Regions from separate parts of the Streptomyces polygonati genome, predicted to be linked through region 2. Evidence: predicted binding sites of a transcription regulator. Region 2 holds the regulator's gene; the other holds the start of a gene.
What was found. The regulator HrcA, encoded in region 2, represses chaperone genes, less so after heat shock. The targets are predictions, from matches to a motif close to TTNGCACTCNGNNNNNCNGAGTGCNAA.
Positions count from the first base shown of each region.

Region 1: a site for HrcA is predicted at 1,904-1,930, ahead of groES (co-chaperone GroES). Genes of this name have one in related genera too.

Region 1 covers NZ_JBHSBB010000010.1:691,817-698,386, forward strand. Annotated here, with positions in the region: gene groL (chaperonin GroEL) at 1-1,301, opposite strand, end outside; gene groES (co-chaperone GroES) at 1,448-1,756, opposite strand; gene ACFO3J_RS15730 (THUMP-like domain-containing protein) at 2,015-3,211, shown strand; gene ACFO3J_RS15735 (hypothetical protein) at 3,242-3,502, opposite strand; gene tsaD (tRNA (adenosine(37)-N6)-threonylcarbamoyltransferase complex transferase subunit TsaD) at 3,499-4,737, opposite strand; gene rimI (ribosomal protein S18-alanine N-acetyltransferase) at 4,730-5,308, opposite strand; gene tsaB (tRNA (adenosine(37)-N6)-threonylcarbamoyltransferase complex dimerization subunit type 1 TsaB) at 5,368-6,033, opposite strand; gene ACFO3J_RS15755 (hypothetical protein) at 6,216-6,570, shown strand, end outside.
Region 2 covers NZ_JBHSBB010000027.1:140,340-146,909, reverse strand. Annotated here, with positions in the region: gene dnaJ (molecular chaperone DnaJ) at 66-1,202, opposite strand; gene hrcA (heat-inducible transcriptional repressor HrcA) at 1,203-2,219, opposite strand; gene ACFO3J_RS29135 (MBL fold metallo-hydrolase) at 2,540-3,325, shown strand; gene ACFO3J_RS29130 (PP2C family protein-serine/threonine phosphatase) at 3,354-4,496, opposite strand; gene ACFO3J_RS29125 (DUF3097 domain-containing protein) at 4,682-5,509, shown strand; gene hemW (radical SAM family heme chaperone HemW) at 6,128-6,570, opposite strand, start outside.

The sequences.
Region 1 (6,570 bases), on a different contig from region 2:
CCGGTCTTGCCCAGGTTGTCGTCGAGCACCTTGACCGCGTGGACCAGGGCGGAGCCACCGCCGGAGACGATGCCCTCCTCGACGGCCGCGCGGGTCGCGGAGATCGCGTCCTCCAGGCGGTGCTTCTTCTCCTTGAGCTCCACCTCGGTGGCCGCGCCGACCTTGATCACGCAGACGCCGCCGGCCAGCTTGGCGAGGCGCTCCTGGAGCTTCTCGCGGTCCCAGTCGGAGTCGGTGGTGCCGATCTCGGCCTTGATCTGGTTGACCCGGCCGTCGATCTCGGCCTTGTCACCGGCGCCGTCGACGATCGTGGTCTCGTCCTTGGTGACGGTGACCCGGCGGGCGGTGCCGAGCAGGTCGAGACCTGCTCCGTCCAGCTTGAGGCCGACCTCCTCGGCGATGACGGTCGCACCGGTCAGGGTGGCGATGTCGCCGAGCATGGCCTTGCGGCGGTCACCGAAGCCGGGCGCCTTGACCGCGACGGCGTTGAACGTGCCGCGGATCTTGTTGACGACCAGGGTGGACAGGGCCTCGCCCTCCACGTCCTCCGCGATGATCAGCAGCGGCTTGGACGCACCGGCCTGGATGATCTTCTCCAGCAGCGGCAGCATGTCCTGGATGGAGGTGATCTTGCCCTGGTGGATCAGGATGTACGGGTCGTCGAGGACGGCCTCCATCCGCTCCTGGTCGGTGACGAAGTACGGCGAGAGGTAGCCCTTGTCGAAGGCCATGCCCTCGGTGAACTCCAGCTCCAGGCCGAAGGTGTTGGACTCCTCGACGGTGATGACACCGTCCTTGCCGACCTTGTCCATCGCCTCGGCGATCAGCTCGCCGACCTGCTTGTCCTGCGCGGAGAGCGCGGCGACGGCGGCGATGTCCTCCTTGCCCTCGATCGCGCGGGCGGAGGACAGCAGCTCCTCGGAGACGGCCTTGACGGCCGCGTCGATGCCCTTCTTCAGGGCGGCGGGGGAGGCGCCGGCCGCGACGTTGCGCAGGCCTTCGCGGACCAGGGCCTGGGCCAGCACGGTCGCGGTGGTGGTGCCGTCACCCGCGATGTCGTTGGTCTTGGTCGCCACCTCCTTGACGAGCTGGGCGCCCAGGTTCTCGTACGGGTCGTCGAGCTCCACCTCACGGGCGATGGTGACGCCGTCGTTGGTGATCGTCGGGGCGCCGAACTTCTTGTCGATGACGACATTGCGGCCCTTGGGGCCGATGGTCACCTTCACGGTGTCGGCGAGCTTGTTGACGCCGCGCTCAAGGGCGCGACGGGCGTCCTCGTCGAACTTCAGAATCTTGGCCATGCCTGGGAACTACCTCGTCTACTCGTCAGTCAGTTGTCGTCGTCAGTCATCGGTGAGGACGGTCAACGAAACCGCCCCGGGGCCCCGGCCTGAAGGACACGGAGAACCCGGGGCGGGATCACGGCTGTTCGGTGAAGCCGGAAGACTTACTTCTCGACGATCGCGAGGACGTCGCGCGCCGAGAGGACGAGGTACTCCTCGCCGTTGTACTTCACCTCGGTGCCGCCGTACTTGCTGTAGAGCACGACGTCCCCCACGGAGACGTCGAGCGGCAGCCGGTTGCCGTCCTCGAAGCGGCCCGGACCGACGGCAAGGACGACGCCCTCCTGGGGCTTCTCCTTCGCCGTGTCCGGAATGACCAGGCCCGAGGCCGTGGTCTGCTCGGCGTCGAGCGGCTGGACCACAATGCGGTCCTCAAGCGGCTTGATGGCAACCTTGGTGCTGGCGGTCGTCACGATCCGACCTCCCCCTTCAAAGGGCTCACGGGAGTGTCTGTCTGGGTCGGCGACCTGGTAGGCCCGTCGTCGCGGGTGCCGGACCTGCCCGTCGCTGAGTTCTGGCACTCAGCGGTGCCGAGTGCCAGAACTGAGACTAGGACGCACTTAGCACTCGGTCAAGCGGAGTGCCAGTGGCGTGGTCCGGACGGGTGCATCAGTGCCCCTCCCGGGGACCGCGGGCGCCGGTCCGCACCGGCGGGACGGCGGCCCGGCCGGGTGACCGACAATGGTCCGGTGGACCCCGAGAACCTGCGCGACCTGCTGACCGAGGACGGCCGGGCGCTGCTCGGCGGGCTGCGCGACCACGACCCGGCCGCCGACCTGGCCGTGGCGACCCGGCTGCGCAGGAGCTACGACGCCGGGCTGGTCTCGGCGGCGCTCGGGCAGGCGCGGCTGCGGCAGCGGGCGGTGGCGAAATTCGGGCCGGACGACGCGCACCGGATGTATTTCACGCCGGACGGCGTCGAGCAGGCCACCCGAACGAGTGTCGCCGCCCACCGGGCCGAGCGTTTCCGGGCGCTGGGCGTGCGGCGACTGGCCGATCTGTGCGGCGGCATCGGCGGCGACGCGATCGCGCTGGCCCGGGCGGGCATCGAGGTGCTGGCCGTCGACCGCGACCCGCTGACCTGCGCGGTGGCCCGCGCCAACGCCGAGGCGCTGGGTCTGGCGGACCGGATCGAGGTGCGGTGCGCGGATGTCGCCGAGACGGATACGGCCGGCTACGACGCGGTCTTCGTCGACCCGGCCCGGCGGACCGGGCGGGGCCGCACCTTCGACCCCGAGGCCTACTCGCCGCCGCTGTCCTGGGCGGTGACCGCCGCCCGCCGCGTCCCCTTCGCCGCCGTGAAGGTCGCCCCCGGCATCCCGCACGAGGCGGTGCCCGCCGACGCCGAGGCCGAATGGGTGTCGGACCGGGGGGACGTGAAGGAGGCGGCGCTGTGGTTCGGCACCCGGCCCGGCGCCGTACGCGCCACCCTGCTGCCCTCGGGGGCTGCGCTGCGGGCCGCGTCCCTGCCGCCGGACCCGTCGGTGCGGCCGGTGGGGCGCTTCCTCTACGAGCCGGACGGCGCGGTCATCCGCGCGCATCTGGTGGCGGCGGTGGCCGAAGAGGTGGACGGCGGGCTGATCGACCCGACCATCGCCTATGTGACCGCGGACGAGCGGCGGCCGACGCCGTACGCGACGGCGTACGAGATCGGCGATGTGCTGCCGTTCAACCTGAAGCGGCTCAAGGCGCTGCTGCGGGAGCGGGAGGTGGGCACGCTGACGGTGAAGAAGCGCGGTTCCGCGGTGGAGCCGGAGGAGGTGCGGCGCCGGGTGAGACCGCGGGGGCCGAACGCGGCGACCGTCTTCCTCACCCGGGTGGCGGGCTCGCCCGCCATGCTCATCGGACGGCCGGCCGCACGGGACTGAGCGCGCGTCAGTCCCGGTCGCGAGGGTGCGTCAGCTCTCCACCGACACCGAGACGAACCGCCAGCGGTGCACCTGACGGCGGACCAGCTCGCCCGGCGGATCGGGCAGTTCGGGCAGCTCGGCGTCGTACGGCTGCTCCCACCAGCTGATCACCAGCACCCGGTCGCCGGGCGCGATCAGGAACTCCAGCCGCCGGGGCATCGGGGACAGGTCCTGCTCCCGGGCCCAGTCCAGCAGCCGGGGGCCGCAGCCGTCCGCCGCGGCGGCCTCCCACATCAGGGTGACGGTCATCCGTACAGGTTGTCCTTGCTCAGCTCATGGACATGGTCGTGATCGCGGCGGTGATCGTGCCTGTGATCGTGGCCGAGGACCTGGCCGTGGACGGGCTCCGGGACGCCGTGGCCGGGGACCTCGGGGTGCGCCTGCGGGTGGACGCGGGCCTGCGGCGCCTCGTGGCCGTCCTCGCCCGGCCGCCCGTGCGTGTGCCCCGGTACCGACACCTCGGTGACCGGCAGCGAGGAGTCGGCCGGCAGGTCGAGGGTGGAGGCCGGACGGCCGCGTGCCACCATCTCGGCGCCCAGGGCGGCGACCATGGCGCCGTTGTCCGTGCAGAGCCCCGGGCGGGGCACCCGCAGCCGGATACCGGCGTCCGCGCAGCGTTCGAGGGCCAGCGAGCGCAGCCGGGAGTTGGCGGCCACTCCCCCGCCGATCATCAGATGGTCGACGCCGTTGTCCTTGCAGGCCCGGATCGCCTTACGGGTCAGCACGTCCACCACCGCCTCCTGGAAGGACGCGGCCACATCGGCGATCGGGACCTCCCGGCCCTCCCGGCGCCGCGCCTCGACCCAGCGGGCGACCGCCGTCTTCAGCCCGGAGAAGGAGAAGTCGTAGGCCGCGTCCCGGCCGCCGGTCAGCCCGCGCGGAAAGGCGATCGACGCCGGGTCGCCGTCGCGGGCGTGGCGGTCGATGGCGGGCCCGCCGGGGAAGCCGAGGCCGAGCACCCGGGCCACCTTGTCGAACGCCTCGCCCGCCGCGTCGTCGATGGTCGCGCCCAGCGGCCGTACGTCGCCGGTGATGTCGGGGGCGAGCAGCAGCGAGGAGTGCCCGCCGGAGACCAGCAGCGCCATCGTGGGCTCGGGCAGCGGGCCGTGCTCCAGCTGGTCGACGCAGATGTGGGACGCCAGGTGGTTGACGCCGTAGAGCGGCTTGCCGAGCGCGTACGCGTACGCCTTGGCCGCCGACACCCCCACCAGCAGCGCGCCGGCCAGGCCGGGCCCGGCGGTGACCGCGATGCCGTCGAGGTCGCGGGCGCTCACCCCGGCCTGCTTCAGGGCCCGCTGGACGGTGGGGATCATCGCCTCCAGATGGGCGCGGCTGGCGACCTCGGGGACGACACCGCCGAAGCGGGCGTGCTCGTCGACGCTGGAGGCGATCGCGTCGGCCAGCAGGGTGTGCCCGCGCACGACGCCGACACCGGTCTCGTCGCACGAGGTCTCGATGCCCAGGACAAGGGGTTCGTCAGCCATGGATCTCTGTTTCCTGTACGCCTGGCTCGTCGCCGGCGGTGACGGTGGAGGCGGGGTCGGCAGGGGGATCGGCAGGGGGATCGGCAGGGGGATCGGCGGGGTCGGCGCTCGTGGTCGCGGGGCTGGCGGCGGGGTCGGCCAGCCGCATCACGAGGGCGTCGACGTTGCCCGGCTGGTAGTAGCCCTTGCGCACGCCGATGGGTTCGAAGCCGAAGCGCCGGTAGAGGCGCTGGGCGCGCGGGTTGTCGACGCGTACCTCCAGCAGCACCTCGTGGCACTCGGCGGCGGTCGCGGTCCGCAGCAGCTCGGTCAGCAGCCGGGCGCCCAGGCCGGTGCCCCAGTGGTCGCGGGCGGCGGCGATGGTCTGCACATCGCCGGTGCCGGCCACCGCGGCGAGCCCGGCGTAGCCGACGAGCCGGCCTTCGGGCGTCTCGGCGACGACATAGCGCCGGCTCGCCGCCGGGTGCCCGGCGTCGGCCAGCTCGGACCAGAACATGCCGCGCGACCAGGCGTCCTCGGGAAAGAGGTCGTGTTCCAGGGCGGTGACGGCGTCCAGGTCCCACCAGCGCATGTCCCGCAGGACCACGCCGTTCCCGGCGCCGGTGGCTCCGGCGGCGTCCGCGGCCGTGCTCACTTCGGGAGTACCGCCTTGTAGCCGGCCGGCACCTGCGCGTCGGGCCGCCGCAGATAGAGCGGGAGCGCGGGCGGGAAGGACTGCCCGGTCGCCAGCCGGTGGGCGGCGAGCGAGGCCAGCGCGCCGGCCGACTGGTGGGCGGGGTCGGGGCGGTGGTCGGCGAAGACCTCGGGGTACAGATGCGCGCCGGCGCCGACCGCGGGCAGCTCGGCCACCTGCTCGGCGATGTCGGCCGGGCGGTTCACCGCGGGCTCGGTGACCCGCAGCTGGGGGCCGTCGTAGCGCGCCCAGTAGACCTCCTTGCGGCGGGCGTCCGTGGCCACCACGAACGGTCCGTCCAGACCCCCCTCACCGGCCGCCCAGGCCAGCCCGTCCAGCGTGCACACCCCGTGCACCGGTACGTCGAGGGCGTCCCCGAAGGCCGCGGCGGTCACCAGGCCGACCCGCAGCCCGGTGTACGGACCCGGTCCGACGCCGACCACCACGCCGGTGACCTGGGCCATCGTGGCACCGGCGGCGGCCAGCACCCGGTCCACGGCGGGCATCAGCAGCTCGCCGTGCCGGCGCGCGTCGACCACGGTGGACTCGGCGAGCACCCGCTCCCCGTCGTGCAGGGCGGCGGTGACGGCTGGCGTGGCGGTGTCGAAGGCAAGCAGGAGCACGCCTCCAAGCGTACGGCGCGCGCTCGCGGCGCCGGGGCGGTGGGCGGGGCGGCTGCTAACGTCATACCGGATCAAATACGTAATTCGTATGGAATGAGACAGGCCGGGAACCCGGCGGCGGGTTGGGCCGACCGGGCGAACCGCCACGGCCGGCGGGGTACGAGAAGCGGAAGGACGCGACCGTGGTGAGGATCAAGGCCGGCGCACTGGTCACCGGACTCGTCGGGACGGCGCTGCTCGCCGTGGGCACGCTGGCGCTGGTGGCGGCCTCCTCCGCGCCGGACGCCGCGGCCCTCGCGGCGGCCCGTACGGCCGGCAAGGCCCGGGCGAGCGGCGCGGCCCCGCTGCTGGCCGTCCCGGCCGACTCCGGCTCCGGCAAGCGCGTCGTCTACAGCGTCGCCCGCGACCGTGTCTGGCTGATCGACGACCACGAGCGCCTGCTGCGCACCTTCCCGGTCCACAGCGGCGCCGTCCACCCCGCCCCCGGCCCCCACCGCGTCTTCGCCCGCCGCGCCCTCGGGGTCGGCGGCGACGGCC
Region 2 (6,570 bases):
GGGCAGCCGCCGCTACCGGCGCTCCCCCGGCCCTGGGCCGCCCCTGGTGGGGATGTGCGGGCGGGTCAGCGCCCGTTGAACGCGTCCTTGAGGCGGGAGAAGAGGCCCTGCTGGCCCGGGGCGAACTGGCCGGTGGGGCGTTCCTCGCCGCGGAGCTTGGCGAGGCGGCGCATCAGCTCTTCCTGATCGGCGTCGAGCTTGTGCGGGGTGATGACCTCGACATGGACGACGAGGTCGCCGCGGCCGCCGCCGCGCAGGTGGGTGATGCCGCGCTGGTGGAGCGGGATGGACTGGCCGGACTGGGTGCCGGGCCTGATGTCGATCTCCTCCATACCGTCGAGCGTCTCCAACGGGCACTTGGTGCCGAGTGAGGCCGCCGTCATCGGGAGGGTGACCGTGCAGTGCAGGTCGTCGCCGCGGCGCTGGAAGACCGGGTGCGGGACCTCGCGGATCTCCACGTAGAGGTCACCGGCCGGGCCTCCGCCGGGGCCGACCTCCCCCTCGCCGGCCAGCTGGATCCGGGTGCCGTTGTCGACGCCGGCCGGGATCTTCACCGTCAGGGTGCGGCGGGAGCGGACCCGGCCGTCGCCGGCGCACTCGGGGCAGGGGGTGGGCACGACCGTGCCGAAGCCCTGGCACTGCGGGCACGGCCGCGAGGTCATCACCTGGCCGAGGAAGGACCGGGTGACCTGGGACACCTCGCCGCGACCGCGGCACATGTCGCAGGTCTGCGCCGACGTACCCGGCGCGGCCCCCTCGCCGTTGCAGGTGCCGCAGGTGACCGCGGTGTCCACCTGGATGTCCTTGGTGGTGCCGAACGCGGCCTCGTCCAGCTCGATCTCCAGCCGGATCATCGCGTCCTGGCCGCGCCGGGTGCGCGAGCGCGGGCCGCGCTGCTGCGACTGCCCGAAGAAGGCGTCCATGATGTCGCTGAAGTTGCCGAAGCCGGCCCCGAAGCCGGCCCCGCCCGCGCCACCGCCGGCGGCGGACAGCGGATCACCGCCGAGGTCGTAGACCTGTTTCTTCTGCGGATCGGAGAGCACCTCGTAGGCCGCGTTGATCTCCTTGAACCGCTCCTGCGTCTTCGGGTCCGGATTGACGTCCGGGTGCAGTTCGCGGGCGAGCCGGCGGAATGCCTTCTTGATCTCGTCAGGTCCTGCGTCACGGCGCACGCCGAGAACGGCGTAGTAGTCGGTGGCCACTTACGACTCCGCCAGGATCTGTCCGACGTAACGTGCCACTGCGCGTACCGCTCCCATCGTTCCGGGGTAGTCCATGCGGGTCGGTCCGACCACGCCGAGTTTGGCGACTGCCTCGTCGCCCGAACCGTAGCCGACCGCCACCACGGAGGTGGAATTGAGGCCCTCGTGAAAGTTCTCATGCCCGATGCGGACCGTCATCGTCGAGTCCGCGGTTTCGCCGAGCAGTTTCAGGAGCACCATCTGCTCCTCCAGTGCTTCCAGGACCGGACGGATCGTCAGCGGGAAGTCATGATTGAACCTGGTCAGGTTCGCCGCGCCGCCGAGCATGATGCGCTCCTCCTTGTCCTCGACCAGGGTTTCCAGGAGGGTGGCGAGCACACCGGAGACCGCCGGGCGGTCGTCCGGGTCGAAGCTTTCCGGCAGGTCCTGGACCAGCGGCGGCACATCGGCGAACCGGCGGCCGACGACCCGGCTGTTGAGCCGGGCCCGCAGATCCGCCAGTACGGTCTCGCCGACCGGGGCGGCGCAGTCGATCAGCCGCTGCTCGACCCGTCCGGTGTCGGTGATCAGCACCAGCATGAGGCGGGCGGGCGCGAGTGACAGCAGCTCCACGTGCCGGACCGAGGAGCGGACCAGCGACGGATACTGCACGACCGCGACCTGCCGGGTGAGCTGGGCCAGCAGCCGCACCGTCCGCGCCACCACGTCGTCGAGGTCGACCGCGCCGCCCAGGAAGTTCTGGATCGCGCGGCGCTCGGCGCCGGACAGCGGCTTGACACCGGCCAGTTTGTCGACGAAGAGCCGGTAGCCCTTGTCGGTGGGGATACGGCCGGCGCTGGTGTGCGGCTGGGCGATGTAGCCCTCGTCCTCCAGGACGGCCATGTCGTTGCGGACGGTGGCGGGCGACACGCCGAGCTGGTGGCGCTCGGTCAGCGCCTTGGACCCGACCGGCTCCTCGGTGCCGACATAGTCCTGAACGATGGCACGCAGCACTTCGAGTCTGCGTTCGCTCAGCATCGCGCACCTCCCAACCGTGGGCCCCGAGCCGTCTGGCCTGGCACTCGTCCATTTCGAGTGCCAGCTTTCCCGCAGCAAGTGTACGGCGCGGCGGCAAGGGCTCGGCAAGACCGCTTCCGATCCGGCTCGTGATCGTTCGCGGGCGACCCCGGCGCCGGCCGCCGTGCGCGGTCCGACGAGCCGTCCCCTCGCGCTCCGGGGTGGCGCGCGAGGGGCTGCGGGGGCGCTGGTGGCGCCCAGGGGCGGGCGCGGCGTGACGGGGGCGGAGAGGGCGCCACCAGGGCGCGCGTACCCGCGGTCACGGGGATAGCGTCGCCCCTGTGGAATCTGTGGAGAGTGCGGGGGAGCCGGGCGCCGGGAGTTCGGTGTGGGAGCATCTGGCTCCCGGGGTGGCCCGCCGGCGGCTGCCGTACCTCGATGTGACGGTCGGCCTCGTCGTCGGCGCGGACGGTGTGCTGCTGGTCGACACCGGCTCCACGCTGGAGGCCGGCGAGGAGCTGCGGCGGCAGGTGGCGGCGCTGACCGGCCGCGAGGTCACCCACGTCGTGCTCACCCACGGACACTTCGACCATGTCTTCGGCACGGCGGCGTTCCCCGGCGCCGCGGTGTACGGCGAGGCGTCGCTGGACGGCTATCTGCGGCGCGAGCGGGAGGCGATGCGCGAGACGGCGGTGGAGCTCGGCACCGACCCGCTGGAGGCCGCCCGGGCGGCCTCGGCGCTGGTCCACCCGGACCGGCCGGTGCTCGGCGAACTCGGCCTCGACCTCGGTGAGCGGCCGGTACGGCTGGTGCATCCCGGCCGCGGCCACACCGGTCACGACCTGGTGGTGGTCGTACCGGGCGCCACCGCCAGCGACCCGGCGGTGGTCTTCTGCGGCGACCTGGTGGAGGAGTCCGGGGAGCCGCAGGCCGGCGAGGACGCGGTGCCGGCCGCCTGGGCGGCCACGGTGGACGCGCTGCTGGCCCTGGGCGGGGAGACCGCCCGCTACGTACCGGGCCACGGCGCGGTGGTGGACGCGCGCTTCCTGCGGGCCCAGCGGGACGCCCTGGCCGAGCGCTTCGCGGAGCCGGAGCCGGACCCGGACCCCGGGCCGCCGGCCGGCTGACCTCCGGGCGCCGGCTCTCCGCCGCCGGTCACCGCGCCCTCGCGCGGATCTCGCGCTGCACGGCGACCACCGCCATGTCGTCCTCCAGCGGGCCCGCCACGTGGGCCAGCAGATCGCCGGTCATCGCTTTGAGCAGCGGTCCCGGCCGGTCGCCGCCCCAGGTGACGGCGCGGGCCAGCAGCGGATAGAAGGCGCCGCTGGGATCCCGGGCCTCCGTGACGCCGTCGGTGTAGAGGATCAGCCGGTCGCCGGGCGCGAAGGGGAAGGTACTGACGGCGTAGGCGCTCTCGCCCATTCTGCCCAGCGTGCCCAGCCCGAGGGGTGGCGCGGGCTCCGGCACGTTCAGGAGGGTGGCGTCGCCCCGGTGCAGCAGGAGCGGGGAGGGGTGCCCGCAGTTGATCACGTGCGCGCAGGGTTCGTCGTCCGGGATCTCGATGATCGCCGCCGTCACGAAGCGCTCCCCGGTGTCGGTCTGCGACGGCCCCTCCGGCAGCTCGGTCAGGCTCCAGCGGAATCCCTCCTCCAGCGACGCGACCAGTTGCGGCAGCGGTCCCTGGCGGTGGGCCTCGGCCCGGAAAGCGCCCAGCACGCTCTCGGTGTCCCCGATCGAGGACAGGCCGTGCCCGCGTACGTCGCCGATCAGCAGCCGGGTGGCGTGGGCGGTGCGGGCCACCGCGTACATGTCGCCGCCGACCCGGGTCCCGAGGTCGGCGGCCATGTACTCGGACGCGATGGACAGCGGCCCGGCCCGCGGGGGCAGCGCGCGCAGTACGACGCCCTGGGCGGTGTCCGAGGCCAGCCGCAGTCGCTCCAGTTCGCGCTCCCGTTTCTCGCGCAGATGGCTGAAGAGGATCAGCAGGACGGAGAGCACGATCAGGGACACGAGTTCCACGATGACGTTCTCGGTGGACAGCACATGCCGCTCGCCGCTCGCGACGAGGATCGACGCCACCGACAGGAGGGCGGCCACGAATCCGCGGCGCGGGCCGCCGAAGGCGGAGACGAGCGCGACCGGTACGACCAGGACGTGGGCGAGGTGGATGTCGTGCGGCAGGAAGGCGTCCGCGATCGGCACGCCCACGATCACCACGGCCGATCCGGCCAGCAGTCCCCAGCCGCCCTTGACCCCGGTGGGCTCCTCCATGGCCGCGAGGCGGGAACGCAGGCCCATGGGCGTTCCTCCCTTCCGGCGGGGCGGGGACAAAAGGCACATTCAGTGTCTCCCCTGAGCGAAGGCCAGGGAAATGGACAGGGTGGGGGCGGGACGGGTCCCGTTCGCACCCGGGCCGGGTCCGAGCCGGACCGCGGTCGCGTCCCGGCGGCCGGCGGGCGGACCGCGTGGCTACGATCTCCCCCATGCGCAGCAGGAGTTACGACGGCGATCTGACCCCACCGTGGAAGAAGACGGCGCCGCCGCCCGAGGTGGCCGCGGACCGGGACCTGGTGGTCGAGGAGGCGGGTACGGGCTTCTGCGGGGCGGTGGTGCGCGTGGAGAAGACCGCGGAGGGCCTCACGGTGACCCTGGAGGACCGCTTCGGCAAGCTGCGCGTCTTCCCGATGACCCCGGGCGCCTTCCTCGTCGACGGCAAGGCCGTCACCCTGGTCCGCCCGTCCGCGACGCCCGCCCCGCGCGGCCCCCTGCTGTCCGCCTCCGGCTCCATCGCGGTCCGCGGCGCCAAGGCCCGGGTGGCCCGGGCGGGCCGGATCTACGTGGAGGGCCGCCACGACGCCGAGCTGGTGGAACGCGTCTGGGGCCACGACCTGCGGGTCGAAGGCGTCGTCGTCGAATACCTGGAGGGCGTGGACGACCTCCCCGCCATCGTCGCCGCCTTCTCCTCCACCCCCGACGCCCGCCTCGGCGTCCTGGTGGACCACCTCGTCCCGGGCTCCAAGGAGTCCCGCATCGCCGCGTCCGTCACCGGCCCGGATGTGCTGGTCGTCGGCCACCCCTACATCGACGTCTGGGAGGCGGTCAAGCCGTCCTCCGTCGGCATCCCCTCCTGGCCCCGTGTCCCCCGCGGCCAGGACTGGAAGACCGGCGTCTGCCAAGCCCTCGGCTGGACCGACCTCACCACCGGCGAGGCCTGGCAGCACATCCTCTCCACCGTCACCACCTACCGCGACCTCCAGCCGGAACTCCTGGGCGCGGTGGAACGCCTGATCGATTTCGTCACGGTTCCCTAGCGGGGCTTTCAGCGGGCGGCGGCCCACCCGGGTGCCCTTCCGCGCACAAGGCCCACCGGCCTGACCCGATCCGCGCGGAAGAATCTGAAGGCCGAAGCCGATCCCGCGCCCCCGCGGCCGGACCCAGAACCGGCCACGGCGCCGCACACCGACCCGACCGACCCCGGAGCCCTTCCGGGCACGAGGCCCACCGGCCTCCCCCCGGGGGCGCGGAAGAATCCGGAGCCGCATCCGGCGGCGCACCGCCCGCAGGCGGTCGGCGGGGCCGACCTCAGCGCCGAACGAGCCACCCCGACACGGCCCGCCCGGAAACCCTTCCGCGCACAAGGCCCACGAGCCTGACCCGATCCGCGCGGAAGAATCTGAAGGCCGAAGCCGACCGTGCCCCCGCAGGTGGGCCGCTGCCGCATTTCCTTCCGCGCCTCTGGGGGCTGGCCGGTGGGCCTTGTGCGCGGAAGGGCCTCGGGGTCGGCCGTGTCGAGGCCGGTGTGCGGCGCCGTGGCCGGTTCTGGGGCTCGCGTGGCCGCGGTCCGGGGTGGCCGGGTGCCGCTCGTAAGGGGCCGGGAGTCGGCGGCGGGGGCGGAGGGGTGGGCGGGTGGGTGGGGAAAAGGCCCCGGCTCAGTCGACCAGGTCGCGGACCACCGCGTCGGCCAGGAGGCGGCCCCGCAGGGTCAGGACGGCTCGGCCCTCGCGGTAAGGGGCGGGCTCCAGGAGACCGTCACTTACCGCGCGAGCGGCGGCGCGGGCGCCGTCAGGGGCCAGGAGGTCGAGGGGGCAGCCCGCCGAGAGGCGGAGTTCGAGGAGGATGCGCTCGACGCGGCGGTCCTCGGCGGTGAGGATCTCGCGCCCGGCGCCCGGGCTGCGGCCCTCCGTCAGGGCCTGGGCGTAGGCACCCGGGTGCTTGGCGTTCCACCAGCGGACGCCGCCGACGTGGCTGTGGGCGCCGGGGCCCGCGCCCCACCAGTCCGCCCCGGTCCAGTACAGCTCGTTGTGGGTGCAGCGCCCCTCGGGGGACGTGGCCCAGTTGGAGACCTCGTACCAGGAGAAGCCGGCCGCCGCGA